Regions from separate parts of the Mesorhizobium sp. BH1-1-4 genome, predicted to be linked through region 3. Evidence: predicted binding sites of a transcription regulator. Region 3 holds the regulator's gene; each other region holds the start of a gene.
The links. The regulator LexA, encoded in region 3, represses DNA repair genes until DNA is damaged. The targets are predictions, from matches to a motif close to TGTTCNNNNTGTGTTCNG.

Region 1 (5,783 bases), on a different contig from region 3:
GCCGGCTCTGTCGACTTCCGGAAATTCTTTCATCGACCCGGAGCGCGGCGGCCATTCCATCGTAAAAGTGTTGCTCTTGATCGCGGCCGCATCGATCTCGATGTCGGCCTCGACGGACCAGGCGATGACGATCTTGCCGCCCGGCTGCTTGTAGTCACCAAGGCGCGTGAAGGGGCCGTCCATGGTGATGCCAATCTCCTCGCTTGTCTCGCGCCGTGCCGCCGCCAGCTCGTCCTCGTCATCGTCGACGAGGCCCTTGGGGATCGACCAGGCGCCATCGTCCTTCTTCGCCCAGAACGGGCCGCCGGGATGCACCAGCAGCACCTGGATGTCACCGCCGCCGCGGCGATAGATCAGCAGGCCCGCGCTGCGTTTTGCCATGTTTGCATGTCCGTTCGCGGTTGTGGTGCGAAGTCGACCGATTCCGCATCCGGTCTTGCACCTGGGAATTGCGACGCTATGTCAGGCGCATGCGCATTGCACCTCATGCGCGAGTCCGGCAATCTGATAGCACCGTTTTTGGGGCGGCGTCGAAAGTCAGGTGAGGCGTCCGAATGCAGCTGGGTCTGATCGGCTACTATAGCGACTTCGTGGTCTATCCCCTGGTGATCGCCGTGTTGGGGGTGGCCGGGCTGATAGAGGCCGGAGAAGAGGGCGCGCCGGACTGGATCGGCACCGTTCTGATCTGTCTCGGCCTGTGGACGCTGATCGAATACGTCCTGCACAGGTTCGTGCTGCACCACATTCCCTGGATACGGGACCTGCACGACCGTCACCATGTCGAGGAGCGCAGTCCGGTGGGCACGCCCACCTGGCTCAGTCTCGGCGTGCATGCGCTGGTGGCGTTCCTGCCTGTCTGGATGGTGTCCGGCTTCGTGACCGCGAGCGCGGTGAGCTGCGGGCTGATGCTGGGCTATCTCTGGTACATCAGCGTCCACCACATGATCCATCACTGGCATCCGGCGCATCCGAGCTATCTCTATACGCTGAAGCGTCGTCACGCGGTGCACCATCATGTCGACGAGAGCGCCAATTTCGGCGTGACGTCGATATTCTGGGACCGGATTTTCGGTACCGCGCGGCCTTGACGTGGGCAGGGGCTTTTCGACAGCCACAAACATGATTTGTGGTCTGCTCGGCGATGATAAACGCCGGGCCTGAAATCTAGGCCGAGCAATCTGGCCAGAATAACCAGATGAACGCGGCGGCCATCAGAATCCAAATTCCAACGATGAATACGAGACCGCCACGGCTGGTCGGTTTGGATCGGCGAATGGCGTCCGCGCGAAACTCGGCCATCAGATCGGCGGGGATCAGCTTCACCGCAAGCAGGACGCCGAGCGGTACGATGATCAGGTCGTCCAGATATCCGAGTACAGGGATGAAATCGGGTATCAGATCGATAGGACTGAGCGCGTAGGCGGCGACCATGCCGGCGGCAACCTTGGCGTACCACGGAACGCGCGGATCGCGGGCGGCCAGCCACAAGGCCATCACATCGCGCTTGATGGCCCTTGCCCATTGCCTTGCCTTGTCAAGGATGGTCACACGGCAACTCTCTTTTGTAAGATCTCGGACCGTCGGCGTCTCCGCTCCCTTCGCCTCTATCATTGCAACCATGTTCGCGATCTGCAAACTGACCCGCTACCTAATTTCGCCTCTTCTTGATAAGCCTTGCCTGCCGGATGTTGGTTGCCGCCAGACGCTTGGGCGTGGGGAATTGCGGTGAGGAAGACCTATCAAAAGCCGGAGCTGGTGAAGCGCGAGCCACTGTCCGCCGTGACCGCGGCGCCGCCTGGTCCGGGACGTTGATCCGCAAGGCGTGAGCGCCGGGGAGGGCTCCTCCGCTCACAGTTCCTTTTGCGCCAATTCCCTGAATTCGTCGGGCACCGAGCGGGCCGCCTCCAGCGCCACCGTGCCGTAGCCGACAGCCTGCTTGCCGAAGCGCTGGCGGATCTTGTCGATGGCGCGGTCGGCGCCGAAGCGGGCGAGGCCTTTCTGGCTGCCGGGGCGGCGCTTCTCGTCGGCGAGGCCGAGCGGCAGGTCGAGTTGCAGCTCGGCACTCTCCTCCAGGTGCGAGACCGAGATCGCCAGCAGCGAGATGGTTTTCTCCCGTGGGTGGTCGGCGAGGACGCCGCGCACCAGATCTCCCGCGATCTCGGCCAGCATGGCGGTCGCCGAGATCGGCTGCTCCAGCGTGATCGAACGCGTGATGGCGCGGAGATCGGCAAAGCGCACGCGCACCGTCACCGTGCGGCCGGGGCGGTTCTTGGCGCGCAGCCGGCTGGCGACGCGGTCGGCCAGATGCAGCAATGTCGGCACGATGACGCGCGCCACGGCGGGTTTCATCCCGAGCGCCGACTGCGCGCCGGCCGAGTGCGCCCGGCGCTTCGTCTCCAGCTTGCGCGGATCGCGGTTCCACGCCAGCGCCGCGAGCTTTTCGCCGGCGGCGGGGCCAAGCAGCCGGGCCAGGGCGCCGCTGTGGGTCCGGGCCAACTCGCCGATGGTCTCGACGCCGATCTCGGTCAACCGCGCCCTGGTGGCCGGGCCGACGCCCCACATCAGCGAGACCGGCAGATCCTGCAGGAAGGCAAGCTCGGTGCCGGGGTCGACCACCACCAGCCCGTCGGGCTTGGCGACCTGCGAGGCGATCTTGGCCAGATGCTTGGTGCGCGCGACACCGATCGAGATCGGCAGGCCGAGTTCTGCCCGCACACGGCCCCGGATCGCCGTGGCGATCTCCCGGGGTGAGCCGAACAGATGCGTGCAGCCGGCGACATCGGCGAAGGCCTCGTCGATGGAGATGCGCTCGACCACCGGCGTGAAATCGTCGAGGACCTTGATCGCCGCGTCACCCAGCCGCTGGTAGTGGCCGAAATTGCCGCCGACGAAGATCAATTGCGGGCAAAGCTCACGCGCCTTGCGGCCCGGCATGCCGCCGCGCACGCCGAAGACACGCGCCTCATACGAGGCCGCGAGCACCACGCCGCCGCCGACCGCGATCGGCTTGCCGCGCAGCGTCGGGTCGAGCAATTGCTCGACCGAGGCATAGAAGGCGTCGAGATCGGCATGCAGGATGGTTGCCGTCGTTTCCATCCCGTTCCGCTCATCCGCGATTGCTGATAGATCGGAACGAATAGAGAACAAAAAGGGATCTCTGTCAATGTGAGCCGTGGCATGCCCGTGGCCGGTGCTTTGCAGCGGGACTTGCGGGCGGCGCCGACGTTGCGGAATCCTGCTGCTTCGGTCCAGTCGCCCTTGCCTACACAAGATGCTCCGCCCGCAGCGCCGCTTTCATCCGTTCCAGCGCCGGTTCGCCGCCAGCCGCCAGTTCGTTTGCGATGCGGGCCAGCTTGTCGTCGGACTTGCGGTGCTTGCTGCCCCAGGCGCCCAGCGTGGCCAGCACCGGAAGCAAGTCGATGCCGGCCTCGGTCAGCCGGTAGATCGCCTTCAGCCCGTGGCTCGGGTCGTCGCTGCGGGTGAGGATGCCTTCGTCCTGCAGCGTCTGCAGCCGCTCGGCCAGCGTGCGCGAAGAGATGCCTTCATCGGATTGCAGGAACTCGCGAAAATGCTTTTTGCCGGCGAAGACCAGGTCGCGGATGATGAGCAGCGTCCAGCGATCGCCGAGCAGTTCCAGCGACAGGTTGATCGGGCAGCCGGATCTTTCGCGGGTCGACATTTATATGGTTCCATTTTTAAATCAATTTACTATTGACATCATTGTTCGCATGCGTCAAATGGTTCCGAAAGTAAAGCATTTACTGCGCGATCCGAGGAGGACAATCAATGAAAAAGCTCATCCTTCAGATGCAGATGTCGGTCGACGGTTTTGTCGGCGCCGAGGCCGATCATCCGTGGCAGCTCTGGGAGTGGGGCGACGACAATGGCTGGGACGCCGAGCTGAAACGGGATTTCAACGCCGTGTTCGCCGGCATCGACACCATCCTCTTGAGCAGCAAGATGGCCGAGGAGGGCTATCTCACCCATTGGGGCAAGGCGGCGCGGAAATATCCGGCCGATCCGTTCTATGCCTTCGCCCAGCGCATCGTCGAAGCGCGCAAGGTGGTGCCGAGCGACAGGCTCGAGGCCTCGCGCTGGGAACGCACCACGGTGGTGAGCGGCGTCCTTGCGCGCGAGGTCAACGCGCTGAAGGCGGGCGAGGGCGGCGACATGGCCGTCTTCGGCGGCGCCGGTTTCGCCTCGGCGCTGATCGCGGCCGGGCTGGTCGACGAGTTCCAGCTGTTCGTCAATCCGGCCGTGCTGGGCGCCGGCCGCCGTATCTTCGACCAGGGCGGCTTTCACAAGCTGCGTCTGCTCGGCTCGAAGGCCTATGCCTGCGGCATGGTGGTCAACCGCTACGCGGCGGCTGGCTGACCTGGCCGAAATATGGTGCGGGCAGAGTCCCTTGCCGGCCTGTCTTCGCCTTTCGCATGCTGTTGCTGGCAAGCGGCCGTCAGCCATGCCCGGAGATAAACGCATCCCGTCCGTATCCTTTTTGTCGGCCCGTCCGTCTCAAGCTTCGGACCATCGCGAGACACGCGATCGGCGGATCGAGGAGACCATCATGGCAAGCATCGAGAGCGAGGCGAACAGGAACCATTACGCGGCGATCGCGGCCAATGCGGGCAAACTGACCAGCCCGCAGGCGATCATCGACCACAACGATGTCCACTGGACGGCGCTGACGGGCGAGCCGCGCGGCGTCGACTATATCGAGGTCGATGCCGGCGGCGTGCCGGCGATGTGGGTCGTGCCCAAGGGCGCCGACGACGAGCGGGTGCTGTTTTATGCGCATGGCGGCGGCTTCATCGGCGGCTCGATCTACACGCATCGCAAGCTGGTCGGGCATCTTGCCAAGGCCGTCGGCTGCCGGGCGCTGGTCTACAACTATCCACTGGCGCATCAGGCCAAGCACCCGGCCCAGCTCGAGGCCGCGATGGCAGCCTGGAACTGGCTTGTCGACCAGGGCTTCGACCCCGGGCGGATCGTGATCGCCGGCGATTCCTGCGGCGCGGTGCTGACCTATGGCGTCTTGCAGCGGCTGCGTGCGCAGGGGCGGCCGTTGCCCGTCGCCACGCTGATCATCTCCGGCTGGTTCGACATGGCGATGACCGCCGCCAGCTACGAGACCAACCGCGAAAAGGACCCGGCCTTCGCCAGGGGAGCCGTCGATTGGCTGGCGGCCAATTTCATCGGCGATGCCGACCGGCGCGATCCGGAAGTCAGCCCGCTTTATGCCGACCTCTCCGGCTTTCCGCCCGTCTTCCTGCAGGCCGGCGCCGACGAGACGCTGGTCGACGAAAGCCGCATGTTCGCCGAGCGTGCGCGGCAGGCCGGCGTCGAGACGCGTCTCGACGTCTTTGACGGCATGCTGCATTCTTTCCAGATGATGGCCGGGCGGGCGCCGGAGGCCGACGACGCGATCGGCCGCTTCGCCGCCTGGGTGCGGCCAAAGCTGGGACTGCCGGATGCCGCTGATAAAGTTGCCGACAACAGGGCGGCCTGACCGTGGACCATCTGCCCGGGTCGAGCGTCGTGCTTGTGAATGTCCGGCACTTGCGCGATGCTGGAGTGACGCTGAGCGACGTGCCGCGATGAACCAGCAGATCCGCAAATCCGATCAGACGGCGCAAGGCATTGCGCCGCGCCTTGAGCCCGAAGGCCTGTTCGACATGCGCTACAGGGCGTTCCTGGAGACGGTCTCGCATTTGCGTGTCCGTCTGCACCGCTACTGCGCGCGCATGACCGGTTCGGCTCTCGACGGCGAGGACATCATGCAGGAG
Region 2 (5,783 bases), on a different contig from region 3:
TACGGTGGAGCCCTTTGCGGCCACGCTCGGGCGTTTCCTCACTCTCCAGGTAAAGATCGACGTGGCCGCATAGTTCCAAACGGCGCCGAGGAGGATGCCGGCCAAGCCTGCCGACCACCATCTGTAATGACTGTTGGCGAACAGATAGTTTGCAATGCCTACATTGGCGAAAGCACCCACGGAGCATACAAGCATGAAAGTGAACAGGCCAAAGATCACCTCCTTGGCACCCCGGAGACGTCTATCGCGATAGGTCAGTGTGTTGTTCACAAAGAAATTGAACACCATCGCGGTGACTGTCGCGAGGCCTTGAGCGGCTATAAAATCCGCAAGACCCGTGGCGAGAAGTGCCGACAAGACCACCATGTGAACGAACACGCCAAGGCCGCCTATCAGGGAGAAGGATATGAAGCGCGCCGGAACGACGTGACCGACCAACTTGTCGGCCAGCAGCATCAGATATTCCCATGTAACCAAGGCATCCAGCTTGCTCTCGCCGGCCTGCCTCGTGCGAAACTGGTAAGCGACCTCCTGGATCCTCAACGGAGATTTCGAGGAAGCGCAGATATCTAGCAGGATCTTGTAGCCTTGACCTGACAAATCCCTGACCGAGTTATCGAAAGCTGATCTCGTAATAGCGAAGAACCCGCTCATCGGGTCCGTGAGATCGCTCTTCGTTACCATCTTGGCCAGCCGCGTTGCAAAAGCGCTAATTTGTGCCCGGCGTTTGTCCCAGGAGCCCAACCCACCCCCTTCGATGTACCTGGAGCCAACCACAAGATCAGCGGTGTTGGCTTCGAGGAAGGAAAGCATTTTCGGTATGATGGCCTCGTCATGCTGAAGATCGGCATCCATCACGACCATGAACGGCGTGGTCGTGCTGAGCATTCCTTCGGTGACGGCAGTGGACAGCCCGCGCCGGCCGATCCGATGGATGAGCCGAACTCCGGGGAGAACGGCAGCCAATTTTGCGACTTCAGCTCTGGTTCCGTCAGAGGAGTCGTCGTCAACAAAAACGATCTCATGTTCCTTGCCCTCGAGCGCATTCCCGATGGCCGCGGCGACCTTGGACACATTCGCAAATTCATTGAATGTCGGAATGATCACTGAAACCAATGGGGCAAAATGCGACGTCGCATTTTGACTGTCTTTGACATCGATGTTCAAAATCATCCTTGGGTTATCTGAGCTTGGCACAGTAGCAATCCTGTGGAACAAAAACTTACCAATGCAGAAGGGGATCCGCTTCCACGACAGTCAACTTTCCGGCAGCGACGAGTTTGTCGATGGCATCGGGAGGAAGGAGTCCGGCGAGAACCTGCTGGTGGACGTAGAAGGGATCAACAATGAACGTTTTTCCTGAACGGTAGCTGGCGAGCGTACAGAAACAGGTCGCATCTCCAGGGACGCTTTTTAAGCGCGCGGCCGTCGTGGACATAGCCGCTTCGCGCGCGGCTATTTCCTCATGAAAACTCGGATCGATCAACAATCTCACCGGTTCAATGCGTGACGATGCCACCAGGCGAAGACAAATGGCGAGCAAAAGGACGAACCGCAGCGCCTCCGGCGACCAGCGCCGAGCGAGCGGCAAAAGCGGCGCATGCGCGAAAGCGAGGCCGGTGGCAATCGACACCCCGAAGACCAGTTCGAATTGCGCGTTGTAGGCCACGCCATCGCCGGTTTTCTGGACAAAGAACATCACGAGGCCAAGGATGTTTAGGAGATTGCACAAGCGGATATTGGGATCGGTCCTGCGCGTAATGCCGACGTAAACCCAGGCGGCCAGTCCAACGGCAATCCATTGCAGATGGCCGATGGCGCCGAAGGCGTGTTTCAGCGAATAGGCGCGCGGCGACCTCAGATTGCTGAAAAAATCGGGGCCGAAGGCGACGTAACAGAGGGCAAAACCCAGAACGATGGCGAAAGCCGCCAGGATCGCGGATTTCACCATTTGCCGCGGCTTGTTGATGCCCACCCATATCATTGCTGTCAGAGGCATCACTACGATGTTGTGTTTGATGAACCCGGCGGCCACCATCAGAAGAATGGGCAGGGCGTAGCCGCGATCCTGCGCCCGGGCCTTGAGGAAGGCGACAAAGCCAATCGTCATGGCTGCCTGGGCCAGCAAATGGGGGTCATCCATCCCGACATAGCCGGTAAAAAAGCGGCACATGGTGGCGCCGAAAAATAGCGCGCCGATCACCGCGGAGGTCGCATCCCCACCCAGCAGGCGGATGGCGCGGAAAACACCCCAGGCGATCACCAGAATTGCTGCGAGCGACAGCAACCGTCCGGCCAGCACGACATCACCGATCAACCGCCCCAGACCCCCGACAATGTAAAAGGAAAGTGGCGGATAATTGTTGGCAATCAGCTGATGGGCAGCGGGATAGAGCGGCATCCGCCCCATCGCCGCATCGGCATAGTAGGCATTCCATCCCTCATTGGTATCAATCTCGATATCGAGGAACGCCCGATAAATCGGCCACAATGCCGCCAAGACGGTCAACACGACGAGGCAGCCGATCATGATGTACACGCGGCGGGTCAAGAAATTCTCGCCGGCCAGGTTTGTGGTTGAATTCATATGGCGCCAGATCCGGATCTGATTATGCGAATGGGGCAAGTCGGCGAGCAAATCTGCCTGTCTCAAAACGCGAAGCGGCAGAAAGAATCACCCCTACATTCATTTTTTGACCTAAAAAAGCCTTCCCTAATAGCGCAATTACAGAGTGATATTTATTTCTTTCCGGACGTGAAATGCCGGGCGCTCAACTACAGTGTTTCCGACAAAAATGGCCGGGACGAACCCGGCCATTTGTTCAAGTTCCCTGACCGCCGAAGCGGCGGAGCGATTACTGCGCGATCGGCGCGTATTTGCCGTCATGCCACTGGTTGATGTCGTAGCTGGCGTTCTTGAGGTCGCCCTTCTCGTCGAAGGTGACATCGCCGACAACGGTGCTGATCGGCGTGCCGTTCTTCAGCGCCTCGGCAACCTTGGCCGGATCGTCGCTGCCGGCGCGCTTGATGCCTTCGGCGAAAGCCTGGACCACGGCGTAGGAGAACAGCGTGAAGCCTTCCGGCACGAAGCCGCCGGCCTTGATCTTCTCGACCGCCGCCTTGGCTTCCGGCTTTGCCTGGGGATCCGACGGGAACACGAACATGGTGCCCTCGCCGGCCGGGCCGGCAACCTGCCAGAATTCCGGCGAGGCGATGGAGTCCGGCATGATCAGCTGGAACTTCAGGTTCTGTTCGGCCGACTGACGCAGGATCAGGCCAGCCTCAGGATGGTAGCCGCCGAAATAGACCACATCGGCCTTGAGATCCTTAAGCTTGGTGACAAGCGCCGAATAGTCCTTCTCGCCCGGATTGATGGCGTCATAATAGACTTCCTTGAGGCCACCGGCATTCATGGTTGACCTGACGGCATCGGCCACGCCCTGACCGTAGGCGCTCTTGTCGTGCAGGACGACGACGTTCTTGCCGGCATATTTCTTGGCGATCCACGGGCCGATGAAGGCGCCCTGTGCGTCGTCACGCGTATAGAGACGCATGATCGTCGGCCAGCCGGCCTTGGCCGCGGCGTCGGTCAGCACCGGGTTCGACGAAGCCGGGCTCATCATCAACGCACCGGCCTCCGCATAGACGGCCGAGGCCGGAATGCTCGAACCCGAGCAGGCATGGCCGTCGATGAACTTGACGCCGTTGGCGACGATGCGATTGGCGACCGACACGGCCTGCTTGGGATCGCACTGGTCGTCCTCGATGTCGAGCTTGATCTGCGAACCATTGACACCGCCAGCGGCGTTGATGGCGTCGGCGGCGGCCTGTGCGCCCTGCTTGAACTGGTCGCCGATGGTGGCGAGCTGTCCGGTCATCGGGCCGACCACCGAAATGGTGATGTCGTCGGCGAACGCGACCGGCGCGCTCATCATCAGGCCGAAAATGGCCGCGCTCAAAATACTCATTTTTTTCATGACAATAGAACTCCTCCACTCACGCGCGGCCGCCCCGGCCACGCTTCTTCCAGAGAGGCGGGACAATTTCATCCTTCATTGCGCCTGTCTAGGCGCATTGGCGCCGCTCGATTGGGCCTGAGATGTCCCACTCTCGCAAAAAAGCCACGCCAGCCTTGTTCCGGCTGGTCGTGGTTTTTTTGCCTGTCAGGCTGTTCCCCAGCGCCCCCGCGCCGCGAATCCAACTTGGTCTTCCCTGTCTTCCTGCTGACCATCATTCGCGCGGCTTGAACCTGTCGGCCTGCCGCATTCTGGCATTGTTGGCCTGTAGCCTGGCTGTCTGCGCAGCCTTGTCCCTGTTTTAGCCCGACCGTCTTTAGCGGTCTTGGCCGAAGCGTCCCCTTCTGGCGAAATTCAGTGCATGGTCATCCATTCGCGGGCTTCGCGCAGCGCCTTGGCGATCTCGATCTTCGACATCGCGGCTGAGAGTTCCGAGCGCAGTTCGGCGGCGCGGGCCGATCCCTTGATGGCGGCGATGTTGAACCATTTGTGGGCGGCAACGACGTCGGTCTCGCAATCGCGGCCGGTCGCATACATCATGCCCAGTTCGAAAAGAATGTCGGCCTGGGCAGTTGCCCCCATGGCGCCGAAACCTGCTTCAAGCATTTCAAAACGTGCCATTTTAGTCCCCTGTCTGGCTCCCGAGAGCTGCCTCCGTTTGTCTTGTCCGGGCCGCTCTTTCGATGCTTTCGAGAATGCCGCGCAGGCTTGAATCCGTCGTTAAATGGCGTGCTTAATTTGAGGAAAACAAAGCTAAAACAAGAGGTAAACACGGAAATTCGTTAAGGATACGAAGCCAGCAATTCAGCCGATTTTCGTCAAATTTGACGAAAATCTTGCAGGCCTCGATCAACACTCCGCTAACCCTAGGAGACAAACAGGAGACGGCGATCGTTTTCATTTCCTCGCCGACAGCGCGAATTCAGGCGGCTTCAAAATGCCAAAGTCTTCCGTAGCGGCACCGCTTTTGTTTTGCTGGAAGCTGGATTAGCTTACGTTTGCGTAAGCGGCAGACCGGCGAGGCGGAGCATCCGGCCGGCCATCCAAAGGGAGGAAGACATGTTTGGAAAAGTGAGCCTGGCCTTGGCGGCCACTTTGATGCTGAGCGGCGCGGCGTTTGCCGATCCGATCGAGGGCAACTGGAAGACGCAAGCCGGTGACACTGCTGCCATCGGTGGCTCCGGCTCGTTTTCCATTACGCTGAAGTCCGGCAAATATGCCGGCAAGACCATCGGCTCGCTCAAGGCGGCCGGCGACAACAAATATACCGGCAACATCACCGATCCGGCAAACGACAAGACCTATTCAGGCAAGGCGACATTGTCGGGCACCTCGCTCAAGATGAGCGGTTGCGTGCTCGGCGGCCTGATCTGCAAGAGCCAGACCTGGCATAGACTTTAATTCTGCATAGTGGTATCGGGCGGCCTCCAGACACGAACGGAGACCGTCCAGCCATGCTACAGCCCCGAGACCTCAAGGGCCGCAATGCGATTTCTTATGCTCGCTGGAGTTCCGGCAAGCAGGCGCAGGGCGATAGCTCTGCCAGGCAGACGAAGAACGCCGAGGCATTCTGTGCCTCCTATGGTCTGATCCTCGACAGTCAACTGGTAGACGATGGTGTGAGCGCATTCAAAGGCGCGAACCTTGAAGCCGAACTGGGCCAGTTTGTCGGGGACGTCCGTTCTGGCAAGATACCAAGCGATGTGGTCCTGATCGTTGAGAACATTGACCGTATCACTCGCGTGAAGCCCACGCGGGCCATCCGCT
Region 3 (5,783 bases):
CGGCGCCTTGATGCGAATGGCGCCCTTGACGCCGACGGGTGCCTCCGACGGATCGCGGTCACGCCAGTGGCCGTTGTAGCGCGGCGGCAGGCCCTTGGCCCGCGCGGCCTCACGCATCGCCTCGAGTTCGGCTGGTGTCTCGTAGCTGTAATAGGCCTTGCCCAGGCGCACCAGTTCCTCGGCCACCTCGCGGTGGCGTGGCGCGCGCTCGAACTGGGAGACCGCATCGCCGTCCCACGACAGGCCGAGCCAAGTCAGCCCGTCGAGAATGGCCGTGGTGGCTGCATCCGTGGAGCGTTCGCGATCGGTGTCCTCGATGCGCAGCAGCATCGTGCCGCCGGTGTGCTTGGCATAGAGCCAGTTGAACAGCGCCGTGCGCGCGCCGCCAATGTGCAGATAGCCGGTCGGCGAGGGGGCAAAACGGGTGATGACCTTGTCGGACATGGAACTCTCGGAAAACGTCTGAAGCGGGGTGCGGCGTGCGCGGACTTTCGCGCGTCGCGCGTTCATGTAGCATAGGGCGTCGAGGGTGCAAGGGGCAGACCCGATGGCTGGACGGAGCCGGAGCTCGGATCAGGGCGAGGACGCCATTGTCGGCGTCAGCGAACGGTCCCTGTTTGCCAATCCCGCGCTCGCACCATCGGCGCCGGCGGCACTGCCCGCATTGCGCCCTGGCGAGCAGTCCTTGCCCGAGGGCATCAACGCGCCGGTCACCGTGCCCAGAACCGGTGCGGTCGCTCGCCTGCGCCGTCATCTCGGCCGCCTTTCGTGGCCTAGAGTACAGGCGGGCGTGGCTTCGGCGGCCACGCTGGAGCTCGATCGCGGCATCGCATTCCTGCTGGTGCCGGTGTTCCTGGCCATGGGCGTCATCGTCTATTTCTCGATGGCGGCTGAACCTGGGTTCGTCCAGCCCATCGCCGCCGTCGTGCTGATGGCTCTCTGTGCGGTCGCCTCGCGATCCTGGCCCAGGACCCATCTATGTCTGATGGCCGCGCTGCTCTGCGCCCTTGGCGTGCTCGCCGCCAAGGTCGAGACGTGGCGGGCGGGGACGCCGATGCTTGGCTCTGAAATCGCCACGCAGGTGACCGGCCGGGTGGTGTCGCTCGACTATATGGAGACCGGACGTATCCGGTTGACCATCGACGTGACGTCGACCGTCCGGCCGAAATTGCGCTATGCACCGGAACGGGTTCGCATTTCCGCCGCCAAGATACCGGCCGGCGTGAAGGCCGGTTCGCTGGTGAGCGGCTACGCCAGGCTGTTGCCGCCGACCGGTCCGGTGCGCCCGGACAGTTACGATTTTTCCTTCGACAGCTATTTCGCTGGGATCGGCGGCAGCGGCTTCTTCATGGGAACGCCAAGGATCGTTCCCGACGACGACGAGGCGCCGCTGTGGTCCCGCCTTGCCTCGTCGGTCGAAAATACCAGGCAGGACATCGCCGACCACATCAGAGCCAGTGTCGGTGGCGCCGAGGGTGAGATCGCGGCGGCGCTGATGGTCGGGGTGCGCGCGGGCATTCCTGATGAAATCAACGAAGCCATGCGGCGAACAGGCATCTATCACATCATTTCGATTTCCGGACTGCACATGGCGCTGGTCGCGGGCACCATGATGATGCTGATGCGCGGCGTATTCGCGCTGTTTCCGGATTTTTCCTCACGCCGCCCGGTCAAGAAGTACGCCGCGGCCGCCGCGCTTTTCTCGATCGCGGCCTATCTCATCATCTCGGGCGTCGTCGTTGCCGCCGAGCGCAGCTTCATCATGCTGGCCGTGATGTTGATCGCCGTTCTGTTCGACCGGGCGGCGCTGACAATGCGCAATCTGGCAATCTCGGCCATTGCCGTCATCGCGGTGTCCCCGCACGAAGTCGTTGGCCCGAGTTTCCAGATGTCCTTCGCCGCGACCGCGGCGCTGGTCGGCGCTTATGCGGGCTGGGCGGATCACCATGCGGGAAAGACGAGGCCACCGGCGCCAAAGCGATCCCTAGCTGGGTTCCTGACGCGAAAACTCCTTTTGGGGGCAGGCGGACTGGCCATGACGTCCATCATCGCCGGCAGCGCCACGGCGCTGTTTGCGATCTGGCATTTCCAGCGGGTGTCGCCGCTCAGCCTGTTCGCCAATCTGGCCGTCATGCCGATCGTGTCGGTCGTGATGTTCCTGGCCGTCGCCAGTGCGTTGCTGATGCCGTTCGGACTGGATTGGCCGGCTCTTTACCTCATGGGCAAAGGCCTGACGGCGATGATTGCCGTATCGGCGTGGATATCGGAGCGCTCGCCAATCGATGGTGTCGGGTTGATTTCGCGGCAATCCGTGCTGCTGGTAACCGTCGCATTGGTCATCGCGACGATGGCGACGACCCGGCTGCGGCTCGCGGCACTGCCATTCGCGCTTGCCAGCTTGTTGACTGTGTCGGATACGCGCACGCCCGATGTGCTGATCTCGGAAGATGCGCGGCTGGTCGCGCTGCCGATCGGCGGCGGCGAACTCGCGGTCAACCGGGCTCGCCCGAACGAATTCACCGTCGACAACTGGAAACGCGCGCTGACATCGGAAGCCCTCGTCGTACCGGAGATGTTCGACAAGGCAGGTGGGCAATTCGCCATCGCCGATGCGGTAAACCTGCCGACGGGAGCGCCGTTCTATTGCACCGAAGGCGTCTGTATCGCCAGACACCCGTCCGGTGCGATCATAGCGCATGTCGAAGACCGCAAGGACACCTGGAAGGCCTGCGCGTTCGCCGACCTCATCGTGGTCAATGACGCGACCGCCTACGATGCTTGCCACAATCCGCTGGTTCTCGTCGTCACCAAACGGCAGCTCGCCCGCAAGGGAAGTGCCGCGGTCTTCTTCGATCCTCGGTCGGCCACGACCCCGGCCAAGATCGAATTCGCCGTCGACCAACCATACCGGCCCTGGCATGAGCAACGAAAATTCTCACGCGAGGCGAGGGGACTGCCGCCCTATAAAAAGCCCGACAAGCCCGATGGCAAACAGGCTCAGTAGCGCCTGATCAAGCCGACCAGCCTGCCTTGCACCTTGACCCTGTCCGGCCCGAAAATGCGGGTTTCATAGGCCGGATTGGCGGCTTCGAGGGCGATCGAGGCGCCTTTGCGGCGGAACCGCTTCAGCGTCGCTTCCTCCTCGTCGACCAGCGCCACGATGATTTCGCCTGGGCTTGCCGTATCGGCATTGCGGATGATGACCGTGTCGCCGTCGAAGATGCCGGCCTCGATCATCGAGTCGCCTTTGACTTCCAGCGCATAGTGCTCGCCGCCCATGATCATATCCGGCGGCACCGAGATCGTATGCGTCTGATGCTGGATGGCGTCGATCGGCACACCGGCGGCGATACGGCCCATAACGGGGATGGACACAGCTGAAACCGCATCGTCGTCATTGCCGGCCGCGGGCAGGCGCGAAGGTGCGGCTGCCGGCTTGATCTGGCGACCGAGATTGTTTTGACCCAGGCTGCCCTGGATGACGCTTGGCGAGAATTTCTTTGCCGCGTTGAGGCCGGGCGCGATCGAATCCGGCAGCCGCAGCACTTCCAGCGCACGCGCCCGATTGGGTAGCCGCCGGATAAAGCCGCGTTCCTCCAGCGCCGTGATCAGGCGATGGATCCCCGATTTGGAGGCAAGATCGAGCGCTTCTTTCATCTCGTCGAAGGACGGCGGTATGCCGCTTTCCTTGAGGCGTTCGTGGATGAACATCAGCAGTTCATGTTGCTTGCGTGTCAGCATGGCGCGGCCCCCAAGGCATTGAACAACGGTCTGATTCAGAATCGAAAAACAAACCCAGAACAAACCCTATCTGTTCCAGTTGTGTTCTGCAACCGTTTAAAGTTTAGTGAATTTGTTAAGGCGTCAGAAGCTTTTGGCTCGCGACTGCGGCCGGCAGACGACCTTTCGTTTCCGCATGGGCCTTGAAATCGTTATGGTTAATGGCTTGCGGCCTAACCCTGAAGGAGGCTTGGCGCCAGCCCTTTCGAAGGATCCAGGTAAGAGGCTCCAGCAAGTGTTCGTGCCATCTCCGGCGGAACGAAACGAAATCAAAACGCCAACAGCCGGCAAGCCGCTCACGGGCGGCCTTTATTCCTCAAGCGTCGGCCGGTGCACGGGCCCGACATCATCCGGCGACAGCCTTCAAGCTGCCGGCGCGGGCGGCGTATTTGGTCGCGCCACTGTCTTCGCTGTGGACATAGACATGCAGCGTGTAGCCGATATGGGCCGTCATCAGCGCCTTGGCCCGCTCGACGTCACGATCGAGTGCCGCTTCCATGATCGCGGTGTGATGCTCGATGGCGATCGCTTCGCGCAATGCCTCCATGGCCTCCTCATAGCCATCCTTGAGGCCAGCCGCGGCCCGTAATGTCGGCGCCAGGCCAAGAAAGCGATGATGGCGGCGTAGCTGATCCGAGATTGTCGAGCGGAAACGCAACAGCCAGTTGCATGTGGCGGCGCTCAGCAGCGCCGCATGGAAAGCCTCGTGGTTCTCGTCCCATTTGTCGACGGCCGCATCCGAGGGATCGTCGACCGCGGTCTTGCAACGGGAGAGCCGGTAGTGGGCGGTGACAACGGCATCCTCCCATTCCTTGCCGCCTTTCTCCATCGATTCGAGGAACAAGGGGATCTCGACCACCATCCTGGCGCGCGCCAGATCCTCCAGTTCGGCCCGCGATACGGGAGCGACTGTAAAACCACGGTTGCTGATGGCGGTGACCAGGCGTTCGGCCTCGAGCCGCGACAAGGCTTCGCGCAACGGCGTCCAGCCGACGCCATAGGTGCCGCGCAACGCGCTCAGCTTGAGGGGCGCGCCGGGCATGAGGCGCGTGGTCAGGATATCCCGACGCAACAGCCGATAGGCTGCCTCCGTTTTCGTGGAGTTCGTCTCATCCTGCATCGCGGTCCATCCGTCGTCCGGCAAAGAGAAATTATATATGATGTCCGACCGTGGCAAGAATTATATATAATGTTTGACAGGGGACGGCCGACTGACCATGATCGTTGCAGTAGCCGCGCTGCAAGCGGCGCTGATCAAATCTGGGAGGAAATGATGTTGAAGTCGAAATCCGCTTGGGTGTCGGGTTTGTTCCTGGCTGGCGCGTTGATGGTGAGCGCCGGCAGTGCCGCCGCCGATCAGATCCGCATCGGCATTGCCAATTTCGGCGAACATCCGCAGCTCAACGCCGCCATAGCCGGCTTCAAGAAGGCGCTGACGGACAACGGCTTCGTCGAAGGCAAGGACGTCGTCTATACGGAGAGCCATACCAATTTCGATGCATCGCTGGTGCCGCAGATGATCGCCAAGCTGCAGGCCGAGCAGCCCAAGCTGATCTACACCATCACCACGCCGGTTTCGCAGATCGCCAAGAAGGCGCTCGCCGGTTCCGGCATTCCGATCGTCTTTGCCGCGGTCACCGATCCGGTGGCGGCCAAGCTGGTGCCCTCATGGGACGCCGGAGACGAAGGCATGACCGGCGCCAGCGATCTGCAGGACGTCGCCGCGGTGATGGCCTTCACCAAGAAGTTGCTGCCCAACGCCAAGCGCTTCGGCGTGCCTTACAATCCCGGCGAGGCCAACGACGTTGCCTTGGTCGAAAAGATCAAGGCGGCGGCGCCCGCGGCCGGCTTCGAGGTGGTGGAGGTCGGCATCGACAACGTCAATGACATCCAGCAACGCATCGCTTCGCTCGCCGGCAAGGCCGACGTGATCTACGGCCCGGCCTCGAACCTTATCCAGCCGGCGATCGCCGCTGTCTCCGCGGCCGCCCGCCAGGCCGGTA
Region 4 (5,783 bases), on a different contig from region 3:
CAGCCGGGAATAGGCGGGACGATCGGTGGGAAAGACGAGCAGGGACATGCCGTCGATCAGATCGAGGCGACAGCCGACGATGAGCCTGACGCCAGTATCCTTGGCGGCCTGATGTGCCCGCACGATACCGGCCAGCGAATTGCGATCGCCAACCGCCAGAGCGTCGATGCGGAGCGCCGCCGCCTGGGCGAAGAGGTCGTCGCACGAGCTGGCGCCGCGCAGGAACGAGAAGTGGCTGGTTACCTGCAATTCGGCATAGCGCGGGTTGGTCATGCGAAGACCCCATGCAGGAACCATTTGTGCGAGCCGGTCTCGGGATCCTCGCCATCGCCGGCGCGGTAAATCCAGAAGCGGTCACCGGCCTCGTCCTCGACCTGGAAATAGTCCCGGACCGCGATCACTTCGGCATCGCGCCGCCACCATTCACCGAACACGCGCTCGGGACCGTCAGCGCGCGTGACGCGGCGGCGGATGCCGCGCCAACTGAACCAGACCGGCGGATGGTCGGGCAGCAACGCCATCGTCTCGATGGGTTCGGGATGGGTCAACAGACGCGGCGGTCGAGGCCAGTCGCTGGACCAACTCGTGCCGTCATCGGCGGCGGTCGGGGCAATGCGTCGGACGGAGCGTTCGGGCACATCGCTTTCGACCGGCGCGAAGCGATAGAGGCCTTGCTCGCCGATCCGGTTGGCAAGCACGTCGATGAGATCGCTGATGTCCGGCTCCGGCTCCTCGACCAGCGAAGAGATGATCTGCTTGGCGCCGAAAGGCTCGGCGAGTGTGGCGGTCAGCGTCATCAGTTCGATGCCGAAGCCGGGATCCACAGTTTCGATCCGGTCGGTCAGGAGACGGGTCAGCCGTTTGACATCGCGCACCGGCACCGCGGTGCCAACGCGAACGGCCTCAATGCGATTGTCGACGCGATGAAACAGCAGGTCGAGCCGGCGCGCGCCGAGCCCCTTGGCCTCGAGTCCTTCGCAGAGCATCACGACGAGTTTGCCGGCATAGCGGGCGATCGTCTCGGCGGCGCTGATCGGCTCGCCAAAGGCGCGACGAACCGCAACCAGTTCGGGCGAGCGGATGGGCTCGAAGGGTTCGCTGCGACCGCCCACGGCCTGGTCGTGGCGGCGGCCGAGTTCGGGGCCGAAACGCAGCGTGAGGGAAGCCCGGGGAGCGGCTTCAACTTCGCTGATCCGTTCGAAACCCAGCGTATGGAGGCCTTCGACGATGTCGGGTGGAAGACGCAGCGCGCTGATGGGGAGGTCACGCACGATCGCTCCGGCTTGGCCGGCCGGCGCGACGAAGGTGGGGCGAGCGAGAAACCGCGCGCAGGCATGGGCAGCGCCCCAGGTATCGGCAACGGCCGCACGAGCCTCGATGCCCGACGTCGCGATGCGCGATACCAGCCCCGAAAGCATCGCGTCCTCGCCGCCATGGAGGTGGTCGGCGCCGGTGGTGTCGATGATGAGGCCATCGGGTGGATCGGCGGCGACGATCGGCGCGTAGCGCAGCGACCAGAGCGCCATTCTATCGAGAGCCTCGGCGTCGCCCGCCGGATCAAGATCGAAGCTCTGCAGCCCCGGCACCAGGACCTGGGCCTTACTCGGCGGCATGCCGACGCGCAGACCGGCGGCGCGGGCCGCTGCATCGGCGGCCAGCACGAGCCGCCGGTTTCCCTGCCGGCCCAGCATGACGATCGGGGTTTCAGCCGATGGCGCGGACTGGCCCAGTGCGCGCCGCAGACGATCGGTCGGCCAAGCCGGAAAAAAGAGCGAGACGACCCTTGGCATCGCAGGCTTCCACTTCAAAATCGGCGCTTTCACCAGCCCGGACCCGGATCAGCTCCAGCTGCCAGCGAGCACGGCCGACGCCGGGGGCCGGCAAGGGGCGGGAGGGAAGCGCGGTGACCCGCCAGCGGGTGACCGCGGCCGTTGGTTGTCCAAAATCGGTCGCTTCGGTTTGCCGTCGCCAGCGGCGGATGGCGATGCCGATGGCGCCCGAGGTTTCGGCGGCAAGCTGCAGGCGGCGGGAGGCGGTCATGGAGAGACGGGCCAGTTCGGCGACGACGGCCCCTAGGCCGCCATGACGAAGCCCCTCCTCGAAGCAGGCGAGCACAGCGGCCTCGTCGCCGGCCTCGACATAGACGACGCGACCGGGCAGTAACCCGGCTTGGGCGAGCGCGGGCGCAAAGAGATCCTACCGGGTGACACACCAGAGCACCTTGCCCTTGGCGCGCGCTGCTATGCCGGCGGCAAAGAGCGCAGCCGCCGCACCATCGATCGCCCCGTTGCGGCCACCAGCAACCTCATGCAGCGCCCCGAGCGCCAGCCCTCCTCCGGCAGCGCTTTGTCGATCGCCGGCACGCCGAAAGGAAGCGTTGCGCGGTTGCGCGTCGGCTCGCCTTCGAGGCGCGCGACTTGCTCGCGAAGCGCAGCGATAGCAGGGCTTTCGGCCGGCTGACCCATGGACAAATCACTCTCAAACAGTCTTCCCAATGGATTTCGGGGCTGGTATGTTCCTTATTTGTTCTCTTTGGCCCTCCTGAGTCAATCCGACTCGTTGCGCCGCTTCGAGAGTTGATTGCAGACTGCGCTCGATCGAGTTGCGGTCTGACGACATGGCGGTGTTCGGAGAGTGGGCGCAGTGAGTGCGATAGGGGACGATGATCGGGAGGTGGAGGCGCCGACGGAGCCTGCCGTTTTGCGCAAGATCATCCACGTGGATATGGATGCGTTTTACGCTTCGGTCGAGCAGCGCGACAATCCTGAGCTCAGAGGCAAGCCCGTGGCGGTCGGTGGTTCAGCCGCTCGTGGCGTCGTGGCGGCAGCAAGCTACGAAGCGCGCGCCTTTGGGGTACGGTCGGCACTGCCATCTGTCACTGCCAAGCGTCGCTGCCCCGAGCTGATCTTTGTCACACCGCGCTTCGACGTCTATCGGGCGGTCTCGGGACAGATTCACCAGATCTTCGCCGAGCATACGGACCTGATTGAGCCACTGTCGTTGGACGAGGCTTATCTCGACGTAACGCAAAACAAGCAGCACATCCCCTTTGCAACCGAGATGGCAACGCTGATCCGCGCCCGGATCAAGGAGGTGACCGGGCTCAACGCCTCGGCGGGGATCTCCTATTGCAAATTCCTGGCCAAGATTGCGAGCGACCTCAATAAGCCCAACGGCCAGGCGCTCATCACGCCGACGATGGGGCCTGACTTCGTGGCTAGGCTGCCGGTAAAGAAGTTCCACGGCGTGGGGCCGGCGACTGCCGCGAAGATGGAGAGGTTGGGCATAGAGACGGGTGCCGATCTGCGCGAGAAGCCACTAGCTTTCCTGCAGCAACATTTCGGCAAGTCGGGAATCTGGTATTATCAGATCGCCCGGGGGATTGATGAGCGGTCGGTTCAGCCCGACCGTCCGCGGAAATCCGTCGGCGCCGAAGATACCTTTGCGGTCGATATCTTTGCCCTTGATGCGGCGCGCGCCGAGCTGGCACCGCTGGCCGAAAAGGTTTGGCGCCATTGCGAAGCCAAGCACCTTTCCGGCAGGACGGTGACGCTGAAGGTGAAGTTCACCGATTTCCAGCAGGTAACACGCAGCCGTACCCTTCCAAGGCTCGTGCTGGGGGCCAATGAAATGCTTGAGGTGGCACAGAGCCAGCTCGCCGACCTGTTCCCGACCGCGAAGGGCATCCGCTTGCTGGGTGTGACACTGTCATCTTTGGAAGGCAGGGACAGCGTCCCGATTGCGGATCAGCTAGGACTGTTTTGATGCGATCCAGACCGAGCTGGTCGGCTACTGAACCGCTTTGCGCATACGGTCCGTAAGCGTCTGCTCGACCTCGAAATACCCATCCCAGGCATCCGGCCCTTGAGCCCTCGCCGCAGCGGCAAAAACGTCAAACGCATTGGCACTTGTGAGCGTTGGCAACTCTTCCCAGGTTACGGGGACCGCGCAGGAGGCGCCGGCCCGCGCTCGGGTCGACCAGGGGCAGATTGCCGTGGAGCCCTGCCCGTTGCGCAGATAGTCGATGAACATACGGCCCTTGCGCCTGGCCTTGCTCATGTTCGCGACGAAGCGGGACGGATCGGTACGGGCCAGCAGTTCGGCGAAATCTTGGCAGAAGCCTTTGACCTCCTCCCAGTCAGCTTCGGGGACGAGCGGAACGACGACATGCACGCCCTTGCCGCCGGACACCAGCGGCCAGGATTGGAGGCCGAGGGCCTCCAGAACCCCGCGGATGTCGAGCGCGGCCTGCTGGACGTCGCCAAAGCCCAGGCCCTCGTCGGGGTCGATGTCGAAGATCATGCGGTGCGGCAGGTCAGGCTGCTGGCGCAGGCTACCCCAGACGTGGAACTCGAGCACGTTCATCTGAACGCCGCCGATCAACCCGGCCAGGTCATCGACCCAGAGGATGCGGCTTTCCTTGCCCGACATCTTCTCTAACCCACCATCATGGATGGCCTTGGGCATGCCAGGTAGCTTGTGCTTCTGAAAAAAGGTCTGCTGCAGGTCGCCATCGGTGTCGCGGACGAGCGACAAGGGCCGATCCTGGATATGCGGCAACATCTTCTCGGCGACCGCAGCGTAATAGGCGGCGAGCGTCGCCTTGGTCACCTCTGTGCCTGGATACATGACCTTGTCGGGATGGGTCAGGGTCACGCCAACCGCGCGTGCGATCTCCTTGCCCATGGCGGGATCGAGATTGGCCGTAGCGGTGGTCGCGATGGGCATTTCCATCACCACCTGGTCGGCGCGCTTGTCTTCGCGCATGCCTTGAAAGCTTGGATGGCGCAGACTGCCATCTGGTGTCACTTCGGAATAGGCAACCTCGGCTACGAGTTCGGGCTTCACCCACCTGGCGCGACGCGCGATATCGCGCGGCACGGATGCGAAGGCAGGCCTGTCCAGAAGCCGCTTTTCCAACTGCGCCAGAATAGACTTGCGCATTGCCTCGGTGAAGCCAGTGCCGACGCGGCCGCGGTAGATCAGCTTGCCGTTCTCATAGGTGCCCAGGATCAGCGAGGCCATGCCGCGGCCGGTGTCGCTTGGCCGGTAACCGCCAACGACAAACTCCTGTCGTTTCGTGCACTTGATCTTGAGCCAGCTGTCGGTGCGGTCGCCGACATAGCGACTGTCCGCGCGCTTGGCGATGATGCCCTCGTGGCCGCCGGCGCACATGGTGTCGAAGACCTTTTTGCCGTTGTCGGCGATGTGGCCGGAAAACTGCAGGCTGTCGTCCGGGTCCCTCTCGCCCAGCAGTTCCGCAAGCCGTTCCTTGCGCTCGAGCAGGGGCCGGCCGGACAGATCCTCGCCGTTCATTTCCAGCAGGTCAAAGGCGTAGAACTTGAGCGGCATGCCCGCGGCAATGCCGGTCTTCAGCATCGAGAAGTTGGTGCGGCCCTGGCTGTCGATGGCGACGATCTCGCCGTCGACGAGCGCCGAGCCCTTGGCCAGTGCTTGAAGCGGCGGCAGGATCACCTTGAACTGGCGGGTCCAGTCGTGGCCGTTGCGCGTGTAGACCACGACCTCCGGGCCGGCGATGGCGACCTGGGCGCGGTAGCCGTCGAACTTCATTTCGAACAGCCAATTGCTGCCCACGGGTATGGCGTCTGTCAGCGTGCAGAGTTGGAAAGGGCGAAACCGAGGCGGGGGGTACTTCGGGGTAGATTCTGAGTCCCGGCGCCGAGGGCGCTTTTTGCTGAGGGCGGCCTCTACGGCCGGCATGCGGAACTCGAATACATGGCTCGATTCAATACCCTGAATGGGATTCGGTTCCAAATCGGCAT

Region 1: dinB (DNA polymerase IV) is a predicted target of LexA. The motif match lies at 3,129-3,146, and genes of this name have one in related genera.
Region 2: LB569_RS19670 (sel1 repeat family protein) is a predicted target of LexA. The motif match lies at 4,760-4,777, and genes of this name have one in related genera.
Region 4: dinB (DNA polymerase IV) is a predicted target of LexA. The motif match lies at 2,514-2,531, and genes of this name have one in related genera.

Annotation. Positions count from the first base shown of each region.
Region 1 covers NZ_JAIUIN010000010.1:221,422-227,204, forward strand. The annotation lists gene LB569_RS19270 (NUDIX domain-containing protein) at 1-381, opposite strand, end outside; gene LB569_RS19275 (sterol desaturase family protein) at 555-1,088, shown strand; gene LB569_RS19280 (YkvA family protein) at 1,165-1,548, opposite strand; gene dinB (DNA polymerase IV) at 1,849-3,096, opposite strand; gene LB569_RS19290 (winged helix-turn-helix transcriptional regulator) at 3,263-3,679, opposite strand; gene LB569_RS19295 (dihydrofolate reductase family protein) at 3,787-4,374, shown strand; gene LB569_RS19300 (alpha/beta hydrolase) at 4,565-5,506, shown strand; gene LB569_RS19305 (sigma-70 family RNA polymerase sigma factor) at 5,595-5,783, shown strand, end outside.
Region 2 covers NZ_JAIUIN010000011.1:66,171-71,953, forward strand. The annotation lists gene LB569_RS19655 (glycosyltransferase) at 1-1,173, opposite strand, end outside; gene LB569_RS19660 (glycosyltransferase family 39 protein) at 1,223-2,587, opposite strand; gene LB569_RS19665 (branched-chain amino acid ABC transporter substrate-binding protein) at 2,856-3,977, opposite strand; gene LB569_RS19670 (sel1 repeat family protein) at 4,371-4,637, opposite strand; gene LB569_RS19675 (DUF2147 domain-containing protein) at 5,076-5,417, shown strand; gene LB569_RS19680 (recombinase family protein) at 5,471-5,783, shown strand, end outside.
Region 3 covers NZ_JAIUIN010000003.1:270,308-276,090, reverse strand. The annotation lists gene gltX (glutamate--tRNA ligase) at 1-444, opposite strand, end outside; gene LB569_RS07805 (ComEC/Rec2 family competence protein) at 548-3,004, shown strand; gene lexA (transcriptional repressor LexA) at 2,998-3,741, opposite strand; gene LB569_RS07795 (GntR family transcriptional regulator) at 4,127-4,900, opposite strand; gene LB569_RS07790 (ABC transporter substrate-binding protein) at 5,054-5,783, shown strand, end outside.
Region 4 covers NZ_JAIUIN010000004.1:288,355-294,137, reverse strand. The annotation lists gene LB569_RS10305 (error-prone DNA polymerase) at 1-273, opposite strand, end outside; gene LB569_RS10300 (Y-family DNA polymerase) at 270-1,790, opposite strand; partial or broken gene LB569_RS10295 (ImuA family protein) at 1,705-2,465, opposite strand; gene dinB (DNA polymerase IV) at 2,644-3,765, shown strand; gene ligD (DNA ligase D) at 3,790-5,783, opposite strand, start outside.